3 regions of the Kitasatospora sp. NPDC047058 genome follow, and region 2 is predicted to be linked to each of the others. Evidence: riboswitches for the same ligand, from Rfam matches in the RefSeq annotation. Region 2 holds a riboswitch; each other region holds the start of a gene.
What was found. A riboswitch is a leader RNA that binds a small molecule or an ion and turns the genes downstream of it on or off. The one in region 2 is predicted to bind cobalamin.
Positions count from the first base shown of each region.

Region 1: linked by a shared signal. The riboswitch ahead of ABZ885_RS32495 (CoA-acylating methylmalonate-semialdehyde dehydrogenase) and the one ahead of ABZ885_RS14925 (cobalamin biosynthesis protein) in region 2 are both predicted to bind cobalamin.
Region 3: linked by a shared signal. The riboswitch ahead of metE (5-methyltetrahydropteroyltriglutamate--homocysteine S-methyltransferase) and the one ahead of ABZ885_RS14925 (cobalamin biosynthesis protein) in region 2 are both predicted to bind cobalamin.

Region 1 covers NZ_JBEYVJ010000352.1:239-6,563, reverse strand. The annotation lists gene ABZ885_RS32515 (enoyl-CoA hydratase) at 1-412, opposite strand, end outside; gene mmsB (3-hydroxyisobutyrate dehydrogenase) at 409-1,293, opposite strand; gene ABZ885_RS32505 (enoyl-CoA hydratase/isomerase family protein) at 1,290-2,366, opposite strand; gene ABZ885_RS32500 (acyl-CoA dehydrogenase family protein) at 2,366-3,514, opposite strand; gene ABZ885_RS32495 (CoA-acylating methylmalonate-semialdehyde dehydrogenase) at 3,511-5,010, opposite strand; cobalamin riboswitch at 5,216-5,407, opposite strand; gene ABZ885_RS32490 (hypothetical protein) at 5,569-6,297, shown strand.
Region 2 covers NZ_JBEYVJ010000077.1:6,189-17,462, forward strand. The annotation lists gene ABZ885_RS14915 (putative cobaltochelatase) at 1-823, opposite strand, end outside; gene ABZ885_RS14920 (cobyric acid synthase) at 816-2,333, opposite strand; gene ABZ885_RS14925 (cobalamin biosynthesis protein) at 2,461-3,423, opposite strand; cobalamin riboswitch at 3,498-3,734, opposite strand; gene ABZ885_RS14930 (transcriptional regulator) at 3,920-4,624, shown strand; gene ABZ885_RS14935 (alpha/beta hydrolase) at 4,868-5,983, shown strand; gene ABZ885_RS14940 (hypothetical protein) at 6,173-7,678, shown strand; gene ABZ885_RS14945 (CDP-alcohol phosphatidyltransferase family protein) at 7,831-8,655, opposite strand; gene ABZ885_RS14950 (phosphatidylserine decarboxylase) at 8,696-9,388, opposite strand; gene ABZ885_RS14955 (acyl-CoA dehydrogenase family protein) at 9,899-11,101, opposite strand; gene ABZ885_RS14960 (MaoC family dehydratase) at 11,270-11,274, opposite strand, start outside.
Region 3 covers NZ_JBEYVJ010000063.1:4,589-15,862, forward strand. The annotation lists gene ABZ885_RS12940 (ECF transporter S component) at 1-576, shown strand, start outside; gene ABZ885_RS12945 (hypothetical protein) at 593-910, shown strand; cobalamin riboswitch at 1,124-1,279, shown strand; gene metE (5-methyltetrahydropteroyltriglutamate--homocysteine S-methyltransferase) at 1,456-3,771, shown strand; gene ABZ885_RS12955 (short-chain fatty acyl-CoA regulator family protein) at 3,891-5,369, shown strand; gene ABZ885_RS12960 (bifunctional 2-methylcitrate synthase/citrate synthase) at 5,417-6,541, opposite strand; gene prpB (methylisocitrate lyase) at 6,563-7,468, opposite strand; gene ABZ885_RS12970 (MmgE/PrpD family protein) at 7,468-8,973, opposite strand; gene ABZ885_RS12975 (3-hydroxybutyryl-CoA dehydrogenase) at 9,263-10,129, opposite strand; gene aceB (malate synthase A) at 10,171-11,274, opposite strand, start outside.

The DNA.
Region 1 (6,325 bases), on a different contig from region 2:
GGATCACACCGAGCTTGATCTCCGGCTGCCCGAACTTCGCGGTGTCGGCCGCCAGCAGGATGTCGCACATCATCGCCAGCTCGCAGCCCCCGCCCAGCGCGTAGCCCGCCACCGCCGCCACGACCGGCTTGCGCAGGGCGGCGAAGCGGTCCCAGGCCGCGAACCAGTCGCCGAGGTAGGCGTCGACGAACTCCAGGGACTGCATCTCCTTGATGTCCGCACCGGCCGCGAACGCCTTCTCCGAGCCGGTGACCACCAGGCAGCCGATCTCCGGGTCCCGGTCGAACTCCGCGGCCGCCGCCACGACTTCGTTCATCAGCTCGGTGTTGAGCGCGTTGAGCGCCTTCGGCCGGTCGAGCGTGATCAGCCCCACCCGGCCCTTGCGCTCGGCGCGGATCGTCGCGTAGGTCATGCGGTGCCCTTCCGGAGGGTGGTGACGATGGCGGAGAAGTCCAGCCCGGCGCCCGCCCCTTCGGCGAACGCGGCGTACAACTCGGCTGCCCTGGCGCCCAGTTCGGCCGGGACGGCGGAGGCCGCAGCCGCGTCGGCCGCGAGTCCGAGGTCCTTGGCCATCAGGGCCGCGGCGAAGCCGCCCGCGTACGCGCGGTTGGCGGGGCTGGCCGGGACGGGCCCGGGGACGGGGCAGTTGCTGGTCAGTGCCCAGCACTGGCCGGACGCGGTGGAGGCCACCTCGAACAGCGCCTGGTGGCTGAGCCCGAGGCTCTCCCCGAGGACGAAGGCCTCGCTGACCGCGATCATCGAGACGCCGAGGATCATGTTGTTGCAGATCTTCGCCGCCTGCCCGGCGCCGGACGCCCCGCAGTGCACGACCCGGCGGCCCATCGCGGCCAGCACCGGTTCGGCCGCCGTGAAGTCGGCGTCGTCCGCGCCGACCATGAAGGTCAGGCTCGCGGCCTCGGCGCCGGGCACACCGCCGGAGACGGGCGCGTCGACGACCCGGTGCCCGGCCGTGCGGGCCAGGTCGGCGGCGATCCGGGCATCCCCGACGGCGATGGTGGAGCAGTCCACGAACAGCGCCCCGCGCGCGGCGGCGGTCAGGCCCGCGTAGGCGTCGAGCACATGCCGCCCGGTGGGCAGCATGGTGACGACCACCTCGGCCCCGGCCGCCGCCTGCTCCGCGGACGCGGCGACGGCGATCCCGTGCCCCGCCGCCCGTTCACGGGCGTCCGCCGCGAGGTCGAAGCCGGTCACCCGGTGGCCGGCCTTGACGAGATTGGCGGCCATCGGGCCGCCCATGTTGCCCAGTCCGATGAATCCGATGCTGTGGGTCACCAGCGCTCCAGGGATGTGGTGGTGGCGGCGAGGCCGAGCTCGCGCTCGCCGCGCGGGGCGAAGTACCGGGCCACGGCGGCGGGCTCGACGGCGCCCAGGGTGGCCGGGCTCCACCGCGGCGAGCGGTCCTTGTCGATCACCTGCGCCCGGATCCCCTCGGCGAGGTCCGGGGTGGAGAGCGCCGCACACGAGGTGCGGTACTCCTGGTCGAGCACGGCCTCCAACGGGCCGAGCGCGCGGGCCCGGCGCAGGGCCGTCAGCGTGGCCTTCACCGCGGTCGGGGAGTTGGCGGTGATCCGGTCGGCGGCCTTCTTCGCCTCGGGCTCCCCGCTGTCCCGCAGCCGGTCGAGGATCTCCTCCACGGTGCCGGCCGCGTAGCAGCTGTCGATCCACGCCCGCTGCCCGGCCAGCGCACCGGCCGGAGCGGGTCCGACGTGCCGTTCGAGGGCGTCGTGCACGGGCAGCCGGGCGAGGTCGTCGAGCAGCGCCGGCACTCGTTCGGAGGGCAGGAAGTGGTCGGCGAGCCCGCACAGCAGCGCGTCCGCGGCACCGGCCGATCCGGCGGTGAGGGCGAGGTGGGTGCCCAGCTCGCCCGGCGCCAGGGCGAGCAGGTACGTGCCGCCGACATCGGGCACGAAGCCGATCCCCGCCTCCGGCATGGCGATGCGCGTGGTCTCCGTGACGATCCGGACGCTGCCGTGGGCCGAGACGCCGACACCGCCGCCCATCACGATGCCGTTCATGACGGCCACGTACGGCTTGGAGTAGCGGGCGATCCGGGCGTTGAGGCGGTACTCGTCGCGCCAGAACTCCTCGACCGCGCCCGGGTCCCCGCCGGTGGCGGCGCGGTGGATGGCGACGATGTCGCCGCCGGCGCAGAAGGCGCGGTCCCCGGCCCCCGTGATGACGACGGACTCGACCCGGTCGTCCTGCTCCCAGGTGTCCAGGGCCTCCGCGATGCGCTGCACCATGGTGTGGGTGAGGGCGTTCAGGGCCGCGGGCCGGTTGAGGACGACGAAGCCGGCCCGGCCCTCGCGCCGGAGGACGACCTCCCCGGGGTCGTTGCCGGCCATCACGCGGCTCCGGTCAGGCCGCGGGCGACGATGACGCGCATGATCTCGTTGGTCCCTTCCAGGATCTGGTGCACCCGCAGGTCGCGGACGATCTTCTCGATGCCGTACTCGGCCAGGTAGCCGTAGCCGCCGTGCAGTTGGAGGGCCTGGTTGGCCACCTCGAAGCCGGTGTCGGTGGCGTAGCGCTTGGCCATCGCGCACAGCTGCGGCGCCCGGGGGTCGCCCCGGTCCAGGGCGGCGGCCGCCCGCCACAGCAGCGCCCGGGCCGCCTCCAGCTCCGTCGCCATGTCGGCCAGCCGGAACTGCAGGGCCTGGGCGTGCAGGAGGCGTGCGCCGAACGCCTCGCGGTCCGCGAGGTAGCCGGTGGCGCGTTCCAGCGCGGCCTGCGCGCCGCCGAGCGAGCAGGCGGCGATGCCGAGCCGGCCGCCGTTCAGCCCGCTCATGGCGATCCGGAAGCCCTCGCCCTCCGCGCCGAGCAGGCGGTCGGCGGGCAGGCGGACGCCGTCCAGCAGCACCTGCCGGGTGGGCTGGGCGTTCCAGCCCATCTTCTTCTCGTTCGGCCCGAAGGAGACGCCGGGGTCGTCGCGCTCGACGACGAAGGCGGAGACCCCGCCGGCCCCCGGTCCACCGGTGCGGGCCATCACCACGTAGATCCGGAAGTCACCCGCCCCGGAGATGAACTGCTTGACGCCGTCCAGCACCCAGTGGCCGCCGTCCCGGACGGCCCGGGTGGCGATCGCCGCCGCGTCGGAGCCGGCGCCGGGTTCGGTCAGGCAGTAGCTGCCCAGGTGCTCGGCCGTGCAGAGGCCGGGCAGCCAGCGCGAGCGCTGCCCGGCGCTGCCGTAGCGGTCGATCATCCAGCCGACCATGTTGTGGATGGACAGGTAGGCGGCGATCGACGGGCAGCCGGTCGCGAGCGCCTCGAAGGCCACCACCCCCTCCAGCCGGGAGAGTCCGGAGCCGCCGGCGTCCTCGCGCACGTAGACGCCGGCCAGGCCGACGCCCGCCGCCTTGCGCAGCACGTCCACGGGGAAGTGCTTGGCCTGGTCCCACTCGACGGCGTTCGGCGCCAGGTACTCGTCGGCGAAGGCCCGGGTCGTCTCCGCGATGGCCCGCTGGTCCTCGGTGAGATCGTGCACGGCGCTCATCCCATCGTCGGCATGGTGAAGCTCGCGCCCTCTTTGACCCCGGAAGGCCAGCGCGAGGTGACGGTGCGGGTGCGGGTGTAGAAGCGGATCGAGTCCGGGCCGTGCTGGTTGAGGTCGCCGAAGGCGGAGCGCTTCCAGCCGCCGAAGGTGTGGTAGGCGATCGGCACCGGGATGGGCACGTTGACGCCGACCATGCCGGTGTTGACCCGGCGGGCGAAGTCGCGGGCGGTGTCGCCGTCCCGGGTGTAGATGGCCACGCCGTTGCCGAACTCGTGCTCGCTGGGCAGCCGCAGCGCCTCCTCGTAGTCGGCGGCGCGGACGACCGTGAGGACCGGGCCGAAGATCTCCTCCCGGTGGATCCGCATGTCCGGGGTGACCCGGTCGAACAGCGAGGCGCCGAGGAAGTAGCCGTCCTCGTGCCCCTCCAGCCGGAAGTCCCGTCCGTCGACGACGAGTTCGGCGCCCTCCCGGACCCCGAGGTCCAGGTAGCCGCGGACCCGCTCCAGGGCGTCGCGGCCCACCAGCGGCCCGAAGTCCGCCGCGGGGTCGTCCGAGCGGCCGACCTTCAGTGCGGCGATCCGCTCGACCAGCTTCGCCACCAGGGCGTCCGCGGTCTCCTCCCCCACCGGGACGGCGACCGAGATGGCCATGCAGCGCTCGCCGGCCGAGCCGTAGCCGGCGCCGATCAGGGCGTCGGCGGCCTGGTCGAGGTCGGCGTCCGGCATCACGATCATGTGGTTCTTCGCGCCGCCGAAGCACTGCGCGCGCTTGCCGTGCGCGGCCGCGGTCGCATAGACGTACTGGGCGATCGGGGTCGAGCCGACGAAACCGAGCGCCTCCACCCGCGGGTCCTCCAGCAGCGTGTCGACGGCTTCCTTGTCCCCGTTGACGACGTTGAGGACGCCCGGCGGCAGTCCCGCCTCCAGGAAGAGCTCGGCCAGGCGCAGCGGCACCGAGGGATCGCGCTCGGAGGGCTTGAGGACGAAGGCGTTGCCGCAGGCCAGTGCGGGCGCGGCCTTCCAGAGCGGGATCATCGCGGGGAAGTTGAACGGCGTGATGCCCGCGACGACGCCGAGCGGCTGGCGCATCGAGTACACGTCGATGCCGGTGCCGGCGTTGTCGGTGAACTCGCCCTTCAGCAGATGCGGGATCCCGGCGGCGAACTCCACGACTTCCAGGCCGCGTTGGAGGTCGCCGTGGGCGTCGGCCACGGTCTTGCCGTGCTCGGCGGAGAGCAGCCGGGCGAGCTCCTCCTTCTCCTGCTCGACCAGTTGCAGGAAGCGCAGCAGCACCCGAGCCCGCCGCTGCGGGTTCCAGGCGGCCCACTCGGGCTGGGCCTGCGCGGCATCGGCGATCACCGCCTCGACCTCCGCCCGGTCGGCCAGCGGCACCCGGGCCTGCACCCGGCCGGTGTTGGGGTCGTACACGTCGCCGAAGCGGCCGGACGTCCCGGCGGTGCGCTTGCCGGCGACGAAGTGGGTCAGTTCACGGACCATCGGTTCCTTCTCTCATCGTGGATGGGGAGAGGAGGAATGGAGGCCGCCGCCGACGGGCGGGCGCGCGGTTGGTGCGGCCCGCGGCGTCACGGTGGCATGACGAACCGTCAGGAAAGGTGGGCCCCGGCGGTCGTCGGCACAGGACAGCCAGGAGCAGCGGAACGGGAGCAGCCCGGAGTCATGCGTGTCGTCTCCATCCTCGTGGAAAACACGGATCACCCGCGGCCGGTATCCTGACTCCCGGATCACCGCACGCCCTCAGGCCTTCCCGGCTGGCTGCCAGTGGCCGTCTCCTGCAAGGACGGACTCCCCGGTCACAGTGGCGGGACCGTGCCGGACTCACACCGGCTTCCCTGACACCGCGGACCTGTCGTCGACCATATAGTTGGACGTCCTAGTAAGTCCAGAGGTCTCGCTGGGCGCGTCGCGCTCCGCTGTACAGCAGTCACCGGTAGGAGTGACCACGCTCGGCAGGCCGTTCGAGCCCAGAACTTAAAGATCAAGCAAGACTCCGGCCGTCGACGGCTGCCGACGGAGTGCGGGCCCTAGCCTGGCGCCGTGACGAGTCGAAATCGAACCTCCCGTACCGGCGCGGCCGCCCTCGTGGCCGCCGGCCTCGTGGTCCTCACCGCCTGCGGCGGCGGCGGTGGCAGCAACAACAGCAACAGCAACAGCAACAGCAGTGACAGCAAGGCGAAACAGGTCGGCTGGTACCGCACGGTCGACGACCTCTGCGCGACGGTGGGCGACCCCGGCCTGCCCGGGCAGCTGAGGAGTTCCATACCGGTGACGAGCGAGGGGATCGCGGACGACCCGTCCAAGACGCTCAGCTGCAGCTACGTCGCCGGTCCGGCGACGGAGGACTGGCGGGTGACCATCGATGCGGTGGTCTTCGAGACGGCCCGCGGCTGCCACTGGCTGGAGGTCGAGGCGGACATCGCGAAGTCTCCGATCGGCGGGCCCAAGCCGACCGAGACGCGGAAGTTCGAGATGACCGACGGCGGGGGGCTCGGCCAGCAGGGCTACCGGTCGTCGGTCCGGCACCCGCTCACCGAGACCATCCCCGGGCCGGTCGACCAACTGAGCTTCAAGTCGGGTTTCTGCGACGGGAATCTGCGCCTGACGGTCGATGTCGACTACAGCGCGGGCTCGGGGATGTCCGCGGACTACCCGGGCGCGCTCGACAAGGCGGAGGAGGCGTCGCGGAAGAAGGCCGCCGAACTGCTCAAGCGGGCGCAGGAGAAGCTGTACGAGCGTGCGATGAGCCCACAGCCGACGGCTTCGTGACGGACGGGCTCCCCGGCTGGGGCCTGTT
Region 2 (11,274 bases):
GGCCGTCGACCTCGAACGCGGCACAGACCGCGGTGAGCTGACGCAGCGCCGTGTCGGTCAGCTCGACCTTGGGCAGCAACTCCCGCGCCGCGGTGATCCGTCCGGCGAGCTCCCGCTCCTCCTCGGCGAACCGGGCGGCGAAGCCCGCCGGGTCGGCGTCGTACGCCAGCCGGCGGCGGACCACCTCGGCGCGCTCGGCCGGCTCCCGGGTCGCGGCGATCTCGACGGTCAGGCCGAACCGGTCGAGCAGCTGCGGCCGCAGCTCGCCCTCCTCCGGGTTCATCGTGCCGACCAGCAGGAACCGGGCCGCGTGCCGCACCGAGACGCCCTCGCGCTCGACGTAGGAGCGGCCCATCGCGGCGGCGTCCAGCAGCAGGTCCACCACGTGGTCCTGGAGCAGGTTGACCTCGTCGATGTAGAGCACGCCGCGGTGCGCCCGGGCCAGCAGCCCCGGCTCGTACGCCTTGACGCCCTCGGCGAGCGCCCGTTCGAGGTCGAGCGAGCCGACGATGCGGTCCTCGGAGACGCCGACCGGCAGCTCGACCAGCCGGGCCGGGCGTTCGGCGCCCGGGAGGCCGGCGTGCGCGCCGTCCGGGCAGTGCGGGTCCGGCGCGGCCGGGTCGCAGGCGAAGCGGCAGCCCTCGACGGTGTCGATGGACGGCAGCAGGCCGGCCAGCGCGCGCACCATGGTCGACTTGGCGGTGCCCTTCTCGCCGCGCACCAGCACGCCGCCGACGGCCGGGGAGACGGCGTTGAGCAGCAGCCCGAGCCGCAGGTCGGCCATGCCGACGATCGCGGTGAACGGGTAGCGGACGTCACTCATGATTCTCCAAGGGGGCCCCGGGCGGCAGGAACGGCAGCGATCCGGCCGCCGGCACCCCGCCCTCGATCAGCTTCCACAGCGCGTCGGTGTCCGCGTGCTCCTCGACCAGGTCGCCCAGCCGGTCCAGCCGGGCCTCGCGCGCCGCGGCGAACGAGGTGTCCGGCGCGGGCACGAACGCCCGGCCCGCCAGCCGCGCCACCTCGCGCAGCAGTTCGCGCCGGAACCCGTCGTTCTCCAGCGCGCCGTGCCAGGTCGTGCCCCACACGGCCCCCACCCGGCAGCCGTCCAGGAAGGCCTCGCCGCCCTCGACCGTCACCACCCCGTGGTGGATCTCGTACCCCTCGACCCGCTGCCCGAAGGCCTCGCCGACCGGCCGGGCGAGCACCTTCGCGGCGCCGAACCGGACGTGCGCCGGCAGCAGGCCGAGGCCCTCGACGGCCCCCGCCTTCGACTCGACCTCGTCCACGATCGTGTGCGCCAGCATCTGGTAGCCGCCGCAGACCCCGAGCACCGGCCGCCCGGCCGCCGCCCGCGCCTTCAGCGCCGGCTCCAGGCCGCGCTCGCGCAGCCAGGCCAGGTCGGCGACGGTGGCCCGGGTGCCGGGCAGCACCACCAGGTCGGCGTCGGCCAGCTCCTCGGGCCGGGTGGCCCAGCGGACCAGCACGCCCGGCTCCTGGGCCAGCGCGTCCAGGTCGGTGAAGTTGGAGAGCCGGGGGAAGCGCACCACGGCCACCCGCAGCACGTCCGCGCCGAGCGGTCCGCGCCCGGCGGTGCGGTCGACCACCGTGGACAGGTCGAGCGAGTCCTCGGCGTCCAGCCAGAGGTCCGGCAGCATCGGCAGGGTGCCCAGCACCGGACGGCCGGTCAGCTCGTGCAGCATGTCGAGGCCGGGGGCGAGCAGCCGGGCGTCGCCGCGGAACTTGTTGACGAACCAGCCGGCCACGTGCCGCTGGTCCTCCGCCGAGAGCAGCGCCAGCGTCCCGTACATCGCCGCGAACACCCCGCCGCGGTCGATGTCCCCGACCACCACGACCGGCAGGCCGGCGGCGGTGGCCAGGCCCATGTTGGCGATGTCCCGGTCCCGCAGGTTGATCTCGGCGGGCGAGCCGGCGCCCTCGCAGACCACCACGTCGTAGCGGCGGCGCAGGTCGGCCAGGCACTCCAGGGCGCGCTCCAGCAGGACGGGCTTGCGCTCGCGGTAGTCCAGCGCGCCCACCTCGGCGACCGGCCGGCCGAGCAGCACCACCTGGCTGCGGCCGTCCGCGCCCGGCTTGAGCAGCACCGGGTTCATCGCCGCCTCGGGCTCCACCTTGGCGGCCTGCGCCTGCATCGCCTGGGCCCGGCCGATCTCGGCGCCGTCGGCGGTGACGAAGGAGTTCAGCGACATGTTCTGCGCCTTGAACGGCGCGACGCCGACGCCCTGCCGGGCCAGCCAGCGGCAGATGCCGGCCGTGACCACGCTCTTGCCCGCGTCCGAGGTCGTCCCGGCGACCAGCAGCGCGTTGCTCATGACCCCACCTCTCCCTCGGCCGCCGGCCGGGGGTGCCCCCACGGTCCGGCAGGGGCGGTCGCGCGTGCGCACCCCTCGACGATCCTTCCCCGGCCCCCGGCCGTGGGTGCCACCGTGCTGCGCACGCTCATGCCCTTCTCCCGCCCAGGGCCGCCCGGAGCAGCAGGTGCCCGGCGACCGTCGTACCCAGCGCCAGCGCGCTCACCCGCCGGGAGAGCACACAGGCCCGCTCGATGTCGTCCACCCCGACCGGCCGCAGCCCCTCGCCCAGCACCGGCCGGTGCTCGACCCTGGCGCCGTACCGCAGGGTCCCGCCGAGGCGGACGCCGACCGCGCCGGCGAAGGCCGACTCGGCCTGGCCCGCGTTCGGGCTGGGGTGCGCGGAGCCGTCCCGCCGCCAGACCCGCCAGGCGGTGGCGGGCTCCGGCGCGGCGGCCACCGTGAGCAGCGCGGTCAGCCGCGCGCCCGGCCAGCCGGCCACGTCGTCCAGCCGGGCCGAGGCCCAGCCGAACCGGGCGTACCGCGGCGAACGGTGACCGACCATCGCGTCCAGGGTGTTGACCGCGCGGAACGCCAGCAGGCCCGGCGTACCGGCGAGCCCGCCCCAGACCAGCGCGTTCACCACCGCGTCGGCGGTGTTCTCGGCGACCGACTCGACCACCGCGCGGGCCAGCTGCTGCTCGTCCAGGGCGCTCGGGTCGCGTCCGCACAGGTGCGGCAGCCGTTCCCGGGCCGCCGTCAGGTCGCCCGCGGTGAGCGAGCGGCCGATGGTCCGGGCCTCCCGGGTCAGCGAGGTGCCGCCGAGCACCGTCCAGGTCGCGGCGGCGGCCAGCGCGGCCCGCGCGAGCGGGCGGCGGCCCAGCAGCCGGTCGGCGACGACCGCGCCGGCCGCGACGGTGCCCACGCAGAGCGCGGTGTAGGCGGTGCCGGCGGCCCGGTCGTCGCGCCAGATCCGCCGCTCCAGCCGGCCGGCCGCGCTGCCGAAGACGGCCACCGGGTGGCCGCGGCGCGGGTCGGCGTACCGGGCGTCGGCGAGGTAGCCCGCGACGGCGCCCACCGCGAAGGCGGCGGCGCGGGTCAGCGGACGCACGACGGGCAGCAGAGGGCTCGGCGGGGCGGGGCAGCCTGCATGGCGTGCGTGTCCTCACTCAGGGTCCGCGCCCTGGATCGACGTACCGGGGGCGAGAGTCTCCTGGCTTCCGGGTCGGACGCACCCCGGGCCTTCCGGCGGCTTCTGACGGCCTGCCGTGAGGGTCCCTCCTGCCCGTCGGCGGGCGAGGAAGGGATCCGGACGTGCTCCCCGGTGACAGTGGCGGGACCGCGCCGGACTCGCACCGGCTTCCTCTGCATGCCTCCGTATTGGCTGAAGGATCCCATCACGCGCCCGGAGCAGGAGTCAACCAAGGTCACGGAGGGGTTCATCACACGCGCCGCGCGCCGGTCGGGCCGTCGCTATCTCTGATCACGACCCCCCGCAGGGGCATGACAGCCTGTGCGATCGTCCAGCGGCCTGTAGACCCCTAGAGTCGCGCTTCGTGCGTTCGGCGGCTGGGGGGCCGGAGCGCCGACGCCTACCGTCGGGTGCCATGCGACGCAGACAGCCACCTGCCGTGCCCCCGGTGCCCTTCTCGCCCGCGGCCGCCCGCGCGCACCGCGCCGGGCTGGGGCTGACCCCGGAACAGGTGGCCGAGGGCATGGCCGCCCACGGGGTCCGGCTGCTGCCCGCCCACGTGCTCGGCTGGGAGAGCGGCGAGCTGCGCCCGACCGAGGAGGAGTTCATCGCGCTGGCCCGCGCGCTCTGGTGTCCGGCCGCCCAGCTGATGGGCGTCCGCCCGGCCGGGCTGCGGGACTTCCGGGTGGCCCGCGAGCTCGGCCAGGAGACCGCGGCCCGCCGGATCGGCATCGGGCTGCGGCACTACCAGGAGGCCGAGGCCACCGGCCGCTGGGACGGCGACGGGGAGCAGACGTACGCGCTGGCCCGGGTGCTCGGCCTGACGCTGCGCGAACTGGTCGCGGTGACCGGCCGCGGGGGCGAGCTCGACCAGCGGCTGCGGCAGTGCGTGGACGGCCGCTGGCAGGCGCACGTCCGGGCCATCGCGCGGATCGTGCCGGTGCCCGAGCAGGACCTCGCGCCCGTCCTGACGGTGCTGCAGAACGAGTACCAGGTCTCCTCGCACTGGGGCGCCGGCAGCTGGGGCTCGCCGGCCCCGGCGGCGCGCGAGCCGGAGAGGCCGCTGGGCGAGCGGTTCTGGGAGCTGCTGGAGCCGCTGGAGACCGACATCCCGGCGTGAGCGGCCCGGCCCCCGGCCATCCTCCTTGCGCGTGGCCCCCGCCCGTACTCCCGCCCGTACTCCCGGCCGTCCTCCTTCCGCGTCCCCCCGTCCGCACTCCCCGTCCGCGCCGCGCCCGTGGCCCGGCCCTGCGCCCCGTCCCGGGCATGCCCCGGACGGCCGTGTCCGGTGGCCGGACGGCGCCGCCGCGAGTGGACTGGTGGGCACACTGCCCAGTCCGCGACCAACAGAGCGGGGAGCGATATGCGTTGGGGAACCGCAGCCGCCGTTGCGGCCGCCGCCGTCGGCACCGGGGTCGCCGTGCTGGTCATCGGCCGCCGGGCCTCCGAGCGGCTCGTCCGCCCCACGGCGGCGCCGGAGCGGGCCGCCGGCCCCGTCCTGGTGCAGAGCCTCGCCACCGGGCGCGTCACCTTCACCCGCACGCCGGAGAGCAGCCGCCCCGGCCGCTGGGCCGTCGAGTGGGGCGGGGACGGCCACGCGGTGGTCGACGAGGTGCTGCGCAGCGACGAGCAGGGCGTCACCCGGCGGCTGGTCCGCGCCGACCGCGGCGTCCTGAAGGCCGGCACCGAGGTCCGCTTCACCCCCCGGGTGTACCTCGGCGACCCGACCTCGGCGCTCGGCCTGCCGTTCAGCGAGACCGCCGCCGAGGGCGAGCTGGGCGCCCTCCCCGCCTGGTACCTCGACGGCAAGCGCGGCGCCTGGGTCATCCTGGTCCACGGCAGCGGTGCCGACCGGCAGCAGACCCTCCCGGTGCTCCCGCTGCTGGACCGGCTCAGCCTGCCCGTCCTCTCCGTCACCTACCGCGGCGACGAGGGCGCGCCGCCCTCCCCGGACGGCCTCGGGCACTTCGGCGAGACCGAGTGGCGGGACGTCGAGGCGGCCGTCCGGCTGGCCCTGGACGCCGGCGCCGGGCGGGTCATCCTCTACGGCTGGTCGCTCGGCGCCACCATCGCCCTGCACACCGCGGCCCGCTCGGCCTGGTCCTCCTCCATCGCCAGCCTGATCCTGGACTCGCCCGTCCTCGACCTGCCGGCCACCGCCCGCCGGGACGCCGCCCGGGCCGGCTACCGGGGCGCCGCCGCCGAGCTCGGTGCGCTCGCGGCGGAGGGCCGCACCGGCGTCGACCTGGCCGACTTCGCCCGGATCGCCGACGGCACCGACCTGCGGGTGCCCACCCTCGTCCTGCACGGCCCGGACGACCCGGTCGCCCCGTGGCGGGCCGCCGGCCGGCTCGCCGGGCGCCGCCCCGACGTGGTCAGCCTCCAGGCCGTCCCCGGCGGCGACCACGCCGCCCTCTGGAACGCCGACCCGGCCCACTACGAGGAGCTCCTGCGCCGCTGGCTCACCCCGCACCTCTGAGCCCGGCCCCCGGGGTCGGGGGCCGGGCAGGGGCGAAGCTGACGTGGTCGCGCCAAACAGATCCGGCCAGGCGGTTTGCCTCTGTTGCCCGATTGTTGCCCGATCTTGTGAACCCCCCGCGCCCGCCGCCCGGCGCCGAGGGCGAACCGGATGTGACAGAAGGCCGGTACAAGGGGAAGACTGCTCGACGTGACGTCTCGGAACCCGCGCGACCGTGATGCCCCGCTCCCGCCGACGATCGGCTCCGGTGCGACGGTGACCCGTCTCCCCGGCACGGCCCACCGCCCCGCCGGCGCCCGGCCGGGCGGCTCCGGCGTACCCCGCCGACGGGGCCCCGTACCCGCCCCCGGCCGCGGCCGGGTCCCGGTGCCGGAGGGCTTCCCCGCACCCGCCGAGCTCGCTCCGCTGGCCCGCCGGATGCTGGTCGACGCCGTCCGGATCGCCCGCTGGGCGGGCGAACTCGCCGAGGTCGACAAGCGCGGCGAACTGCTCCCCGACGACGCCCGCGCCGCCGGCCGCGCCCTGGCCATGACGGTGGGCGCCGCCGCCAACGCCTGGGGCCAGGCCCTGCTGGTCGGCCTGGTGGAGGCCCGGGACGGCGGCGCCGCCCCCGGCTGGCGCCTGCACGCCTGGGAGCACGACGACGAGGCCGTGGTCCGCGGCTGGTCGGCGCTGTTCGACGCCTGGACGCTGCTCGCCCCGGTGCCGCCGGCCGCCCTGCGCGGCGTCTTCGCGGTGCTCGCCGGGCAGGCCGTCGACCAGGCGCCGCAGCTGCTCTCCTTCCTGCACCTGGTGGCCGCCCCGGTGGCCGACAGCGAACTGCTGGAGCTGCTGCGCCGGGGCCTGGACGAGCGCCGGGTGGCCGGCGGCGGCACCGGCGGGCTGGGCCTGTCGCCCGTCCCGCACGCCGCCTCCGCCGTCTCGGCCGTCCGCGGCACCTGTCGCGAGCCGCAGATCGACACCCCGGCCGCGCCCTCGGACGTCGCCGCCGTCCTGGACTGGATGCTCGACGGCCTGGCCGCCGTCGGTGCCGTGGTCCGCAAGGACGACGCCGCCGAGCTGTCCCCGCTGGGGCACTGGGCGGTGCGGGCCAAGCTGGAGGAGATCTGCACCGTCGCGCAGACCGCCGCCGGGCACATCGAGCAGAGCGCGTTCGAACTGCTGAACGCCTGCGCCGACTACTCGCCGGGCCCGGCCCGCGCCGAGTTCCGGGCCTGGGTGGCCGCCCGTCCGGCCGACCGGGCCGTGGCCGAGCTGCTGGACGCCGCCCAGGGCGACGACGCGCTGGTGCGCGGCCTCGCCTTCGAGGCGCTGCGGGTGGCCGGCTCGACCGCCGAGCAGGCCGTCCGGGCCGCCGTGGACGAGCCGGTACTGCGCCCGTACGCGCTGCTCTGGCTGGCCGAGCAGTCGGACGAGGGCGTCTCCCCGGCCGACGTGCTGGGCGCCGACGACGCCGCCTGGCTCTGGGTGGACACCGCCGCCGCGGTGCTCGACCACGGCGAGACCGAGCTGCTGGTGGGCCACGTCGAGGGCGCCTCGGCCGGTGACCCGGTGCGGCTGTTCGCCCGCGCCCGGCAGTCCGGGCACCCCCGGGCCGCCTCCGTGCTGACCGCCGTCTCCGGGGTCCACCCGGACCCGGGCGTGGCCCGTGCGGCCCGCCGCTCGGCCTTCAGCGTCCACCGCGGCGGTGCCTGAGGCTCGGCGGCACCACCCGGAGCCTCCTGCGGACGACGCGGGACGGTGGACGCGGGACGGTGTGGGACGACGCGGTACGACCGTGAGCGGGCATGCGGAAGGGCCCGGATCCGATGACCGGATCCGGGCCCTTCGTCGTACGTCCGCGGGGATCAGCCGAGCCGCGACTCCGCGCGGCGGGCCCGCACGTCCCCGACCTTCTGGCCCACCTTGCGGCGGATGACCAGCAGCGGGGCCATCGCGGCCAGCGCGATCTGGGCGAAGGCGCCGACGTGCAGCAGCAGGTCGCCGCCGGGAGCGCCGGTCGCCCAGGCCGCCAGGCAGCCGATCGAGAGCACGATCCAGCAGAGCGTGGCGGTGGCCAGCAGCCCCTGCGGCTTCGGGTACTCGATCCGGCTGACCATCAGGTACGCCGCGCCGAAGATGGCGAGCAGACCGGGCAGGAACGGCGGGTCGAGCAGCACGATGGCGATCACCGTCATCGCGCCCATCGGGCAGGGCATGCCCTGGAAGACCCCCGGCCGCATCTTCACGGCGGAGAAGCGGGCCAGCCGCAGCACCACCGCGAGCAGCACGGTCAGCGCGATCAGCGCCGAGAGCCGGCTGTTGGAGCCCGGCGAGACCATGCCCCAGACCGCGACGAAGTAGGCCGGCGCGATGCCGAAGCTGATCAGGTCGGCCAGGTTGTCGAGTTCGGCCCCGAGGGCGGAGGAGCGCAGCTTGCGCGCCACCAGCCCGTCGAAGAGGTCGCACATCGAGCCGATCAGCAGCAGCGTCACCGCGGTGGCGGCGCTGTGCTTGTCCGGCGCGGCGTCCGGGTTGGTGATGTGCGGGACCAGGACCCCGGTGGTGATCGAGTAGATCGCCAGGAAGCCGCAGACGGCGTTCCCCAGGGTCAGGAAGTCGGCGGTGGACAGGTGCTGCGGAGAGCGCGGAGCACGCAGCTCGCGGTCGCGCGCCCAGCGGCGCCGGCGCAGGGCCGTCTCCTCGTCGTCCAGGCCGACGATCGTCTCAGGATCAGTCACGGTCAAGGCGTGTCACCCCGGCTGTGGTTTTCTGGCCGACCTCGACGCCGACCTCGACGCCGGCCGGCAGGTAGGTGTCGACCCGGGACCCGAAGCGGATCAGACCGATCCGGTCGCCCTGCTCGACCTTGGTCCCGGCGTCGATGTACGGCACGATCCGGCGGGCCACGGCCCCCGCGATCTGCACCATCTCGATGTCGCCGAGTTCGGTGTCGAAGTGCCAGACGACCCGCTCGTTCTGGTCGCTGTCCTTGTTGAACGCGGGCACGAAGCCGCCCGCGACGTGCTCGACCGACGTCACCGTGCCGGGCAGGGGCGCCCGGTTGACGTGGACGTTGAGCGGGCTCATGAAGATCGCCACCCGGGTGCGGCCGTCCGGCCAGGCGTCGATGCTCTGCACCACGCCGTCGGCGGGGGAGATCACTCTGCCCGTGCCGATCTCACGCTCGGGGTCGCGGAAGAACCACAGCATGCCGGCGCCGAGCGCGCAGGCGGGTACCGCAGCCAGGGCCCACTTGCCACTGCGCCGGGTGAGGGCGGTGGTCACGGCGGCCGTGGCGAGGGTGGGGACGAACCAGGGGGTGGCTCCGCGCGCGATGGTCACGCGGGGTCGCCGACCGGCCGTCGTGGCTGCGAGGGCATCGCGGTCCGTGACGGAGGTGTGAGGGGACGGGCTGATGGGCATCGAAGACCTTAGTCGCGGGGGATCATGGCCGCTGGACGGGGGCCACCGCGGGGATCGGGTAATAAGGGACGGCTGCTGTCCCGGTGGATGCTATCGGGAGCACACGGTGGGTGGGCAACCCGCCTGCTCGTTCATGTGTCCTGCACGAGGAGGCACCGCGCCTCCTTGGTATACGACCGTAGCTCGGCCCGGTCCGGTTCCCAAGGGTCCGGACGGGGCTGGTGACTCTTGTCTCAACGCGCGCGCCGGCAGAACCGGGCGCGGCGTGGCGCCGTCGGCGGTCCGGAACGGGTACGAGGGTGCGCCGAAGCGGCCGCAAGGCGCGTGACAGCAGCTGTACGCCCTGCGGCCGCTTCGGGAGCCGTGCCGGGGCCCCAGGCGGACCAGGCCGGGGTCGTGGTGGGCACGGCTCGGGTGCCGGGGACGGGCCCGCACGCCCGTCGTCCGGCCGTCACCGGGCCGGCGGTCCCGACCGCGGAGCGTCACCGCGCCGCGGTCGGGAGCACTGGTTCACTCCGCGATGCGGTACTCCTCCAGCAGCCGGCGTCCGACGATCATCTTCTGGATCTCCGCAGTACCTTCACCGATGAGCAGCATCGGGGCCTCGCGGTAGAGGCGCTCGATCTCGTACTCCTTGGAGAAGCCGTAGCCGCCGTGGATGCGGAAGGAGTCCTCGACGACCTCCTTGCAGTACTCGGAGGCGAGGTACTTCGCCATGCCGGCCTCGAGGTCGTTGCGCTCGCCGCTGTCCTTCTTGCGGGCGGCCATCACCATCATCTGGTGGGCGGCCTCGACCTTGGTGGCCATCTCGGCGAGCTTGAACTGGATCGCCTGGTGCTCGGCGATCTTCTTGCCGAAGGTGGAGCGCTGCTGGGCGTAGGAGATGCCCAGCTCGAAGGCGCGGCGGGCGACACCGCAGCCGCGGGCGGCCACGTTCACACGGCCGACCTCGACGCCGTCCATCATCTGGTAGAAGCCCTTGCCCGGGACGCCGCCGAGGATGCGGTCGGCCGGGATGCGGACGTCCTGCAGCACCAGCTCGGTGGTGTCGACGCCCTTGTAGCCCATCTTCTCGATCTTGCCGGGGACGGTCAGGCCCGGAACCTTCGGGTTCGGGCCGAAACCGGCCTCCTTCTCGATCAGGAAGGTGGTCATGTTCTTGTACGGGGAGTTGCCGCCCTCGTCGGTCTTGCAGAGCACCGCGACCAGCGTGGAGGTGCCGCCGTTGGTCAGCCACATCTTCTGGCCGTTGAGGACGTAGAACTCCCCGTCCTTGACGCCCTTGGTGGAGATGGCCGAGACGTCGGAGCCGAGGCCCGGCTCGGACATCGAGAAGGCGCCGCGGATCTCGCCGGCCGCCATCTTCGGCAGGAAGTAGTCCTTCTGCTCCTGGGTGCCGTGCGCGTTGATCATGTGCGCCACGATGAAGTGCGTGTTGACGATGCCGGAGACGGACATCCAGCCGCGGGCGATCTCCTCGACCACCAGGGCGTAGGTGAGCAGCGACTCACCGAGGCCGCCGTACTCCTCGGGGATGGTGAGCCCGAACAGGCCGAGCTGCTTCATGCCCTCGACGATGGCGGTCGGGTACTCGTCCTTGTGCTCCAGCTCGGTCGCGACCGGGATGATCTCCTTGTCGACGAAATCCCGCACGGTGGCGAGGATGTCCCGCTGGATCTCGGTGAGGCCGTCGGTCTGTGCGAGGCGTCCCATCGTGCGGCTCCTGTGGCGAAGAAGAAGGCGAAGAGGAAAGAGGGGGAGGGAGAGCGGTGGAGAGAGTTGTCGGGGGCTCCGCGGGCGTGGCTCCGCGGAGCCCCCGGTACCGGGTCGGGCGCGGCCGATGACGGCGGCCTGCCCGTCCGGGGTCCGGTGGGGCCGTGCTCAGG
Region 3 (11,274 bases), on a different contig from region 2:
GCCGGGGTGGAGACGGTGTTCTTCGTCCTCGTCCTGGCCGGCCGGGTCTTCGGCCCGGGCTTCGGCTTCACCCTCGGCTGCACCTCACTCTTCGCCTCCGCCCTGCTCACCGGCGGGGTCGGCCCCTGGATGCCGTACCAGATGTTCGGCTGCGCCTTCGTCGGCCTGCTCGCCGGCCTGCTGCCGCGGGCCCGGCGCCGCTGGGAGGTGCCGATGCTGGCCGTCTACGGGGCGTTCTCCGGCTACCTGTTCGGCTTCCTGCTCAACCTCTCCTTCTGGCCGTTCTCCACCGACCCGAACAGCTCGATCGCGTACCTGCCGGGCCTGCCCTTCACCGAGCAGTGGCACCGCTATCTGCTGTTCGACCTGGCCACCTCGCTCGGCTGGGACACCGGCCGTGCCGTCACCACCTTCACCGCCGTCCTCGTCGTCGGGCCGGCCGTGCTCACCGTCTTCCGCCGTGCGGCCCGCCGCGCCAACTTCGAACCGACCGTGCGGTTCGAGACCCCGGACGCGCCCGGGGCACCGGCGGACCCGGGAACCGGCGTACGGCCCGCCGAAGCGGTGTCCACCTGAACCGAAAGGCCGTCACGTGCCCAAACGCGAGAAGCCCCGGACGACCACGGTGAACGGCGTCGCCGTCGTCGTCCTCACTCCCGGCCAGCACGCAGGACTGGAGTCGGCCCGCCGTCAGCTGGGCGGGGCACAGGCCCAGGTCGCGCGAATGCGGCTCGACCTGCGACGCAGCCAGGAACTGCTGGGTGAGGCCGCGCGGGTGCTGGCGCACCTGCCCGCCGACCAGGCGGAGTCGGCGGGCGCCCGACTGGCCGCGGGGCGCGGGATCGCCGATCTGCTCGCGGACATCCGTGCAACGCTGCCGCGGACCCCGGAGTCCGGGAAGCGGCCCTGACGGCTGCGCTGCGGGCCGGCGCGGCCGTCGCCGGGGCGGCAGGGCGTGCCCACCGCCCGACGCGATCGCCGGCGGGCCTCGTCCCGGAGCTCGGCGGCCTCGACGATGTCTCAGCATCCGGACGTTCGAGCGGTTCTCCGGCCCGAAGCCGGGATTGTTCCTCTAGGCTGGCCTGGCAGCTGGTTCGCCCTGCCCGCCAGGCAGGCGCGTCGCAAGAGGGAACCCGGTGGGAATCCGGGACTGCCCCGCAGCGGTGAGTGGGAACGACCGCCGTCATACGCACTGGGCCCGGGCCGGGTCTGGGAAGCGACGGCCAGTAGGTGACCGCCCTGGAATCCAGGGCGGGCGTGCCCGCGAGTCCGAAGACCTGCCACTGCCCGTGCGCGACCGAACGCGCGCGGCCATCCGGTGACCTCGAGGGCGGGTCGGCGACCATACCAGGCGGAGCCGTCCCCGTGTGCGGGCGTCCGTCCGGTTCGTCACCCCTTCGCGCCTTCGTCCCGTCCCCGGGGACCAGAGGATCCAGGCTCGCGAAGGAGAGTCCCTTGACAGCGAAGTCCGCAGCCGCGGCGACCGTGGCCACCGTGTACGGCTACCCCCGCCAGGGCCGGGGCAGGGAACTGAAGAAGGCGATCGAGGGGTACTGGAAGGGCACGGTCACCGCCGGGGCGCTGCTGGCCACGGCCGCCGACCTGCGCCGCGGGAACTGGCAGCAGCTCGCCGACTCCGGCATCGAGGAGGTCCCCACCGGGGACTTCTCGCTCTACGACCACGTGCTGGACACCACCGTCGCCGTCGGTGCGATCCCGGCCCGCCACCGGGACGCGGTCGAGGCCGACCCGCTGGCCGGCTACTTCGCCATGGCACGCGGCACCCAGGACGTCGCGCCGCTGGAGATGACCAAGTGGTTCGACACCAACTACCACTACCTGGTGCCCGAGTTGGGGCCGGACACGGTCTTCGCCGCGAACCCGGACAAGGCGGTCGGCGAGCTGGCCGAGGCCCTGGCGCTCGGCCACGAGGCCCGGCCGGTACTGGTCGGCCCGGTCACCTACCTGCTGCTCGCCAAGCCCGCCCCCGGCGTCGCCGCCGACTTCCGGCCGATCACCCTCCTGGACCGGCTGCTGCCCGTCTACGCGCGGCTGCTCGCCGAGCTGAAGGCCGCCGGCGCCACCTGGGTGCAGCTGGACGAGCCCGCCCTGGTGCAGGACCGCACCCCCGCCGAGCTGAACGCCGCCGCCCGCGCCTACCGCGAGCTGGGCGGCCTCGCCGACCGGCCCGCGCTCCTGGTCGCGAGCTACTTCGACCGCCTCGGCGAGGCGCTGCCCGTGCTCGCCGACGCCCCGGTCGAGGGCCTGGCGCTGGACTTCACCGGGCCCGCCGCCGCCAACCTCGACGACCTGGCCGCCGTCGGCGGGCTGCCCGGCAAGCGCCTGGTCGCCGGTGTGGTCGACGGGCGCAACATCTGGATCAACGACCTGGGGAAGTCGCTCGCCACGCTGGCGACCCTGCTCGGCCTCGCCGACCGCGTCGACGTGGCGCCGTCCTGCTCCCTCCTGCACGTGCCGATCGACGCCACCGCCGAGCGGGACGTCGACCCGCAGATCGCCCGCTGGCTGGCCTTCGCCAAGCAGAAGGCCGCCGAGGCCGCCCTGCTCGCCCGCGGCCTGCGCGAGGGCACCGGCGCCATCACCGCCGAACTCGCCGCCAACCGGGCCGACCTCGCCTCCCGGGCCACCTCACCCATCACCCGTGACCCGGCCGTCCGGGCCCGCACCGGCGCCGTCACCGCGGACGACGCCCGCCGCGCCCAGGCCCACCCGGAGCGCGCGGAGGCCCAACACGCCCGGCTCGGACTGCCGTTGCTGCCGACCACCACCATCGGCTCCTTCCCGCAGACCACCGAACTGCGCGTCGCCCGCGCCGACCTGACCGCCGGCCGGATCGACGCCGCCGCCTACCGGGAACGGATGGAGGCCGAGGTCCGCGACGTCATCGCCTACCAGGAGAAGGCCGGCCTGGACGTCCTGGTGCACGGCGAGCCCGAACGCAACGACATGGTCCAGTACTTCGCCGAGCAGCTCACCGGCTACCTCGCCACCCGGCACGGCTGGGTGCAGTCCTACGGCACCCGGTACGTGCGCCCGCCGGTCCTCGCCGGCGACATCTCCCGCCCGCACCCGATGACCGTCGACTGGTTCCGCTACGCCCAGGACCTCACCGACCGCCCGGTCAAGGGCATGCTCACCGGCCCGGTCACCATGCTCGCCTGGTCCTTCGTCCGCGACGACCAGCCGCTCGCCGACACCGCCCGCCAGGTCGCCCTCGCCCTGCGCGACGAGGTGACCGACCTGGAGGCCGCCGGCGCCGCCGTCGTCCAGGTCGACGAACCGGCCCTGCGCGAGACCCTCCCGCTGCGAGCCGCCGGCCGGCCGGCCTACCTGGCGTGGGCCACCGGGGCGTTCCGCCTCGCCACCTCCGGCGTCCGCGCCGACACCCAGATCCACACCCACATGTGCTACGCCGAGTTCGGCGCCATCATGACCGCGATCGACGACCTCGACGCGGACGTCATCTCCCTGGAGGCCACCCGCTCCCACATGGAGGTCGCCGGCGAGCTCGCCGAGGCCGGCTACCCCCGCGAGGTCGGGCCCGGCGTCTGGGACATCCACTCCCCGCGCGTCCCGAGCACCCAGGAGGCCGTGGACCTGCTGCGCGCCGGTCTCGCGGCCATTCCGGCCGAACGCCTGTGGGTCAACCCGGACTGCGGCCTGAAGACCCGCGGCTGGCCGGAGACCCGCGCCTCGCTGGACAGCCTGGTCGCCGCCGCCCGCCGCCTGCGGGACGAACTCGCCGGCTGACCGGACGGGGTGGGCCACCGAGGGGCGGGCACGGCGGAACGTCCGTGCCCGCCCCGGCGGCCGGGCCTTCAAGAGCCGCGCATTCCTGTCGACCGCCGGAGAGAAGGGTGCGACGCACCATGGCACGTCCCGCCGGGCACAAGATCTTCGCCCATGCCAAGCTGCGCCGCCTCCGTCGCGAGCACCGCATGAACCAGGTCGAACTGGCTCGTGAGCTCGGCATCTCGACCAGCTACCTCAACCAGATCGAGCACAGTCAGCGCCCGCTCACCGCGGCCGTACTGCTGCGGATCTCGGAGGTGTTCGGGGTGGACCCGGAGTTCTTCTCCGAGGCCGGGGAGGAACGCCTGGCCACCGACCTGCGCGCCGCGCTCGCCGACGAGGCGTGCGGTGCCGCGGTCGCGGCGGAGGACGTCCTGGAGGTGAGCCGGGACCACCCGGACGTCGCGCGGGCGCTGGTCGCGCTGCACCGCCGGTACCGGGAGGCGGCCACCAGGGTCGCCGAACTCGGGCACCCTGCCGAGGACGCGGCCCTGGTGCCGGCCGAACCCCACGACGAGGTCCGGGACTTCTTCTACGCACACCACAACCACATCGCCGCCCTGGACGACGAGGCCGAACGCACCGCGACTGGTCTGGGGGCCACCACCGCCGGCCGCACCGCCGCCGCCCTGGTGGACCGCCTCGCGTCGCGGCACGGGGTCCGTGTCGTCGACACCGGCCCCCGGGAGACGGCCGAGATGCGCCGGTTCGACGCCACGAGCGGCACCCTGCGCCTCTCGCCTTGGCTGACCGACGGCCGGCGGGCCTTCCAACTCGCCACCCAGCTCGCGCTGCTGGAGCACCGCCCGCTGCTGGACACGCTCGTGGCGGCGGCGGAGCCGGACCTCACCTCCCGCCAGGCCGCCGACCTGGCCCGGATCGGTCTGGCCAACTACTTCGCCGGCGCCCTGCTGATGCCCTACTCCGCCTTCCACTCCGCCGCCGAGGAACTGCGCTACGACGTCGATCTGCTGGGCGCCCGCTTCGGCGTCGGGTTCGAGACCGTCTGCCATCGGCTGAGCACCCTGCAGCGCACCGGCCTACGCGGCGTCCCGTTCTCCTTCCTGCGCGCGGACCGCGCGGGCAACATCTCCAAGCGCCAGTCCGCGACCGACTTCCACTTCTCCCGGCTCGGGGGCACCTGCCCGCTCTGGACGGTCTACGAGGCCTTCTCCGCACCCGGCCGGATCCTCACCCAGGTCGCCGAAATGCCCGACGGCAAGAGGTACTTCTGGATCGCCAGGACGGTGACGCACGGCGGTTTCGGCCACCGTGCGCCGCGCAGCGAGTTCGCCGTCGCCCTCGGCTGCGAACTGCGCCACGCCCACCGGCTGGTGTACGCCGAGGGCATCGCCCTCGACCACCGGCAGGCCGCCACACCCATCGGTGTCGGCTGCCGGATCTGTGAACGCACCGACTGCGCCCAGCGCGCCCGGCCCCCGGCCGGCGGGCGGCTCGCCGTCGACCCGGACCGGCGTACCAGGGTGCCCTACCCGGTCGTCGCCGACGGCCGCCGGGGCGGGGCGGAAGCCCTGCGCGCCCGGGACGTCCGGTAGCGGCGCGAGCCGCCCTCCCGGCCGGGCGGGCCGTTCGAGCCGTACCGCTACGCGGTGGCCGGCACCGCCCGCTGCCCCGGGCCGTCGTAGGAGGCGAGCGGGCGGATCAGCGCGTTGTGGGCGAGCTGCTCGGAGATGTGGGCGGTCCAGCCGGTGACGCGGCTCATCACGAAGAGCGGGGTGAAGACGGGGGTGTCGAAGCCCATCAGGTGGTAGGCCAGACCGGCCGGGTAGTCGAGGTTGGGGTGGAGGCCCTTGCGCGCCACCATCGCCTCGCGCAGGGCGGTGTGCAGGGCGGCCAGGCGGGCGGCCGCCGGGTCGGCGCCGCGGGCCACCAGCGCGTCGAGGGCGGCCTGCATGACCGGGACGCGGGAGTCGCCGTGCTTGTAGACGCGGTGGCCGAAGCCCATGATCGTGCGCTTGGCGGCGAGCGCCTCGTCCAGCCAGTCGTCGGCGCGCGCCGGATCCCCGATCTCGTCCAGCATGCGCATCACGGCCTCGTTGGCGCCGCCGTGCAGCGGGCCCTTGAGCGCGCCGATCGCGGCCGTGACGGCGCTGTAGAGGTCGGAGAGGGTGGAGGTGACGACGCGGGCGGTGAAGGTGGAGGCGTTGAAGCTGTGCTCGGCGTACAGCACGAGGGAGATCTCGAAGCAGCGGACCACCTCGGGGGCCGGGACGCTGCCGAAGCACATGTGGAAGAAGTTCTCCGCGTAGCCGAGGCCCGGGTCCGGTGCGATGGGCGCCAGACCGCGTCGGCGGCGCTGGTCGGCGGCGACGACGGTGGGCAGCTTCGCCAGCAGGGTCAGGGACTTGGCGAGGTTGCGGGCCGGCCGGCCGTCGTCCTCGGTCGGGTCCTCGGCGCCGAAGAAGCTGACGGCGGTGCGCAGCACGTCCATCGGGTGGCAGGTCTCGGGCAGCCTGGCGAGCAGCTCGGCGGTGGTGCGGTCCAGCGGACGCAGGGCGCGTTCGCGGGCGCGGAACTCGCCCAGCTGTGCCGCGTCGGGCAGTTCGCCGTGCCACAGCAGGTACGCGACCTCCTCGAAGCAGCGGTGGGCGGCGAGGTCCTGGACGGGATAGCCGCGGTAGGTCAGGGCGTTGGTCTCCTGGATGACGGTGGAGATCTCGGTGGTGTCGACGACGACACCGGCCAGGCCGCGGTGGATCTCGGTCATGAAGCTGATGCCTCCGGTGCGTCAGTTTCCGGGCGGGAGGGTGAAGTCGAAGACGGCCGAGTCGAAGGCCGTGTACTCCTGGTAGCCGAGGAGTCCGTAGAGCCGGGAGCGGGTCTGCATGCGCGGCAGCAGCGACTCCTGGGTGCCCTCGGCGGCGAGCGTGCGCAGCCCGTCCTCGACCGCACCCATGGCCAGGCGCAGCAGGGTGACGGGGTAGAGCGCGATGTCGTAGCCGAGGTCCTGGAGGGTGCGGGCGTCGAGCAGCGGGCCCTTGCCGAACTCGGTCATGTTGGCGAGCAGCGGGACGTCGACGGCCTTGCGGAAGGCCTCGAACTCGGCTTCGCCGGCGAGGGCCTCGGGGAAGACCGCGTCGGCGCCGGCGTCCACGTAGGCCTTGGCCCGTTCGGTGGCGGCGCGCAGCCCCTCGACGGCGCGGGCGTCGGTGCGGGCCATCAGCAGGAAGTCCGGGTCGCGGCGGGCGTCGACGGCGGCCCGCAGCCGGCGCGTCATCTCCTCGCGGGGTACCACCGTCTTGCCGTCGAGGTGGCCGCAGCGCTTGGGGTTGACCTGGTCCTCCAGGTGGAGCCCGGCGAGGCCCGCGTCCTCCATGAGCTGGACGGTGCGGGCGGCGTTCATCGGCTCGCCGAAGCCGGTGTCGGCGTCGATCAGGACGGGCAGGTCGGTGACCCGGGTGGTCTGCTGGGCGCGGGCGGCGACCTCGGTGGCGGTGGTGAGGCCGATGTCGGGCAGCCCGAGGTCGGCGGCGAGGACGGCGCCGGAGAGGTAGGCGGCCTCGAAGCCGAGGTCCTGGATGAGGCGGGCGGAGAGCGGGTTGAGGGCGCCGGGCATGGTCAACAGCCGCCCGGAGGCGAGGCGTTCGCGCAGGGCGCGGCGGCGCTGGGCGGGGGTGGTGCGGGTGTGCAGCATCAGAACAGGCCCTCCGGGAGGGTCTCGTCGTACGCGCGGACGGCCTCGGTGTCGACGGCGGGGAACAGTTCGTCGAGGTCGGTGGCGCGCAGCTCGGGCAGGGCCGCCGCGGCGGCCAGGAAGCGGCCCTGGTCCCCGGCGCTGACGATGCCTTCGGTGAGGCTGCGGAACTTGCCCTCGTAGGCCGGCCGGTCGAAGGGGCGGGCGCCGGCCGGGTGGGCGTCGGCCACGCCGAGCTCGTCCTCGATCACCGAGCCGTCGTCCAGGGTGATCACCACGCGGCCGCCGAAGGCACGGCGCTGCGGGTCGGGGTCGTGGTAGCGGCGGGTCCACTCGGGGTCCTCCACCGTGGTGATCTTCCGCCAGAGCGCGACGGTGCCGGGGCGGCCGGCGCGTTCGGGGGCGTAGGAGCGCTCGTGGTGCCAGACGCCGTCCTCCAGGGCGACGGCGAGGATGTACGGGATCGAGTGGTCGAGGGTCTCGCGGCTGGCGGTGGGGTCGTACTTCTGCGGGTCGCCCGCGCCGGAGCCGATGACGTGGTGGGTGTGGTGGCTGGTGTGCAGCACGACCGAACGCACGTTCTCCAGCGGGCCGGTCTTCTCGCGCAGGCGGCGGGCGAGGTCGATGATCGCCTGAGCTTGGTACTCGGCGGAGTGCTCCTTGGTGTAGGTGTCCAGGATCGCGCGGCGCGGTTCGCCGGCCTCGGGCAGCAGCACGGTGTAGTCGGAGGCGGGTCCGTCGAGCATCCAGGCGAGGAAGCCGTCCTCGCCCTCGTACACGGGCGAGGGTGAGGTCTCGCCGCGCATGGCCCGGTCGACGGCCTCGATCGCGGCCTTGCCGGCGAAGGCGGGGGCGAACGCCTTCCAGCTGGAGATCTCGCCTTTGCGGGACTGCCGGGTGGCGGTCGTGGTGTGGACGGCCTGCTGGACGGCCTGGTACACCGTCCCGGTCGGCAGCCGGAGCAGGGCGCCGATGCCGCAGGCGGTGGCCGCGCCCAGGTGGGCGACGTGGTCGATCCGGTGCTCGTGCAGGCAGATGCCGCGCACCAGGGCGACGTGCACCTCGTAGGCGGCGACGATGCCGCGCAGCAGGTCGGCGCCGGTGCGGCCGGTGTGCTGGGCGACGGCCAGCAGCGGTGGGATGTTGTCCCCGGGATGGGAGTAGTCGGCGGCGAGGTAGGTGTCGTGGAAGTCCAGCTCCCGCACCGCGGTGCCGTTGGCCCAGGCCGCCCACTCGGGCGAGACCCGGGTCAGGCTGCCGAACACCCGGGCGCCGGGCGCGCCGTGGTGGGTGAGCGCCTGCGCGCGGGCGACCGCCACCGGCCGGCGCAGCAGCGAGGCGATCGCCACCGACGCGTTGTCGATCACCCGGTTGACGGCCATGCTCACGCTGGCGGCATTCAGCTCCTCGGTACCGGTGGCGACCTGGGCGAGTTTCCAGGCGAGCTGCTCCTCGCGCGGCAGCCGGTCGGTACTGGGGTGGACGCGGACGTGGTGCTCGATCACTGGACTCCTCGGGAGCGGCGGGACTGCCCTGACGGGCTTGTGCGCTCCAGGCTGCCGCGCCGGCGGGCGGGGATCCAGCAGGCCAATGTGCGGAATCCGGACACCCTCCGGCTGCGAATCTGCGGATCCTGCGGATCGGGTTCGGGAGGCGGGGTCCGATCCACCCGGCTCGATTCGTGGACGGCCCGGCGGCACCCGGGTTCCGGTGGTTCGCGCATGCGGGAACCACAGCGCCCCGCCGGTGCCGGGCCCACGCGACAGGGGCCGGGTACCGGCGGGGCGTGCGCGGTCAGGCGGCCCGGTGGACGTGGAACCCCTGGCCGGTCTTGCGGCCGAGCAGTCCGGCCTCGACCATGCGGGCGAGCAGCGGCGGGGGCGCGTACAGCGGCTCCTTGTACTCCTCGTACATCGACCGGGCGATCGCCTCGACGGTGTCCAGGCCGATCAGGTCGGCGAGCTGGAGCGGCCCCATCGGGTGGGCGCAGCCGTGGACCATGCCGGCGTCGATGTCCTCGGGGCTGGCGTGCCCGGCCTCGGCCATCCGGATCGCGGACAGCAGGTACGGCACCAGCAGGGCGTTGACGACGAAGCCGGCCCGGTCCCGGGAGTGGACGACGCGCTTGCCGAGGACGTCCGTGGCGAAGGCCTCCACCCGGCCGACCGCGGCGGGGTCGGTGTGCAGCGAGGTGACGAGTTCGACCAGCGGCATCACCGGGGCCGGGTTGAAGAAGTGCAGGCCCAGGACGTGCGAGGCGCGGCCGGTGGTGATGCCGAGCCGGGTGACCGGGATGGCCGAGGTGTTGGTGGCCAGGACGGCGTCCTCGGCGACGAGCACCTTGTCCAGGGTGGTGAGGACGTCGGTCTTGATGCGTTCGTCCTCGACGACGGCCTCGACGACGAGCTGGCGGTCGGCGAGCGCCTCCAGGTCGTCGGCGAACAGCAGGTGCGCCCAGGCGTCGGTGCGCTGCTGCTCGCTGATCCGGCCGCGGTCGACGGCGCGGTGCAGGGAGCGGTCGATCCGGCTGCGGGCGGCGCTCAGGCCCTCGCGCCCGACCTCGCAGACGACGGTGTCGAGCCCGGCACGGGCGAAGACCTCGGCGATGCCGGAGCCCATCTGCCCGGCGCCGACCACGGCGACACGGCGGATGTCCTTCATGCGTTTGCCCCTTCGGGGGTCGATGCGGTTGAGGAGCGGGGTCAGGCGGCCGGGGCGGCCGTGCGCACCAGGTGGCGGGCGTAGGCCTCGGTGGTGAGGAAGGCGGGCAGGTCGGTGCTGAGGGCGGTGTCCTCCAGGATGCGCACCGCGTCGTCGAGCAGCGCCGGATCGGTGCCCTCGGTGAGCAGCGTGGCGCGCTCGCGGTCGATCAGCCGCCGCACGAGGTCGGGGGTGGCGAGGGAGCCCCCGGTGAGGCGGGTGCAGTGGTGCTGCCACTGCCAGAGCTGGCAGCGGGCGATCTCGGCGGTGGCGACGTCCTCCATCAGGCCGAAGACCGCGACGGCGCCGGTGCCGCCGAGCCAGGCGACCAGGTAGCGCAGGGCGACGGCCACGTTGGCGTGCAGGCCCTGTTCGGTGGGCAGGCCGGCCGAGAGCCGTTGGACGCCCAGCAGGTCGGCGGCGGTGACCTCGACGTCCTCGCGGGTGCGGTCGAGCTGGTTCGGGCGGTCGCCGAGGATGTCGTCGAAGGCGGTGCGGCAGGTGGCGACGAGGGCGGGGTGGGCGACCCAGGAGCCGTCGAAGCCGTCGCCGGCCTCGCGCTCCTTGTCGACGCGGACCTTGGTCAGGGCCGCCTCGTTGGCCCCGGGGTCGCGCTGCGGAATGGCGGCGGCCATGCCGCCGATGGCGTGCGCGCCGCGCCGGTGGCAGGTGCGCACCAGCAGGTCGGTGTAGGCGCGCATGAACGGCTGGGTCATGGTGAGGGTGGCGCGGTCGGGGAGGACGAACCGGGGCCCGTGGTGGGCGAAGTTCTTGATCAGGCTGAACAGGTAGTCCCAGCGGCCCGCGTTGAGGCCGGCCGCGTGCTCGCGCAGCTCGTAGAGGATCTCGTCCATCTCGAAGGCGGCGGTGATCGTCTCGATCAGCACGGTCGCCCGGACCGTGCCGTGCGGGATGCCCAACTCCTCCTGGGCGAAGGTGAACACGTCGTTCCACAGCCGCGCTTCGAGGTGGTTCTCCAGCTTGGGGAGGTAGAAGTACGGGCCGGAGCCGGCCGCGATCTGCGGCCGGCCGCAGTGGAACAGGTACAGGCCGAAGTCGACCAGCGCGCCGACGGCGGGGCGCCCGTCGACGAGGAGGTGCTGCTC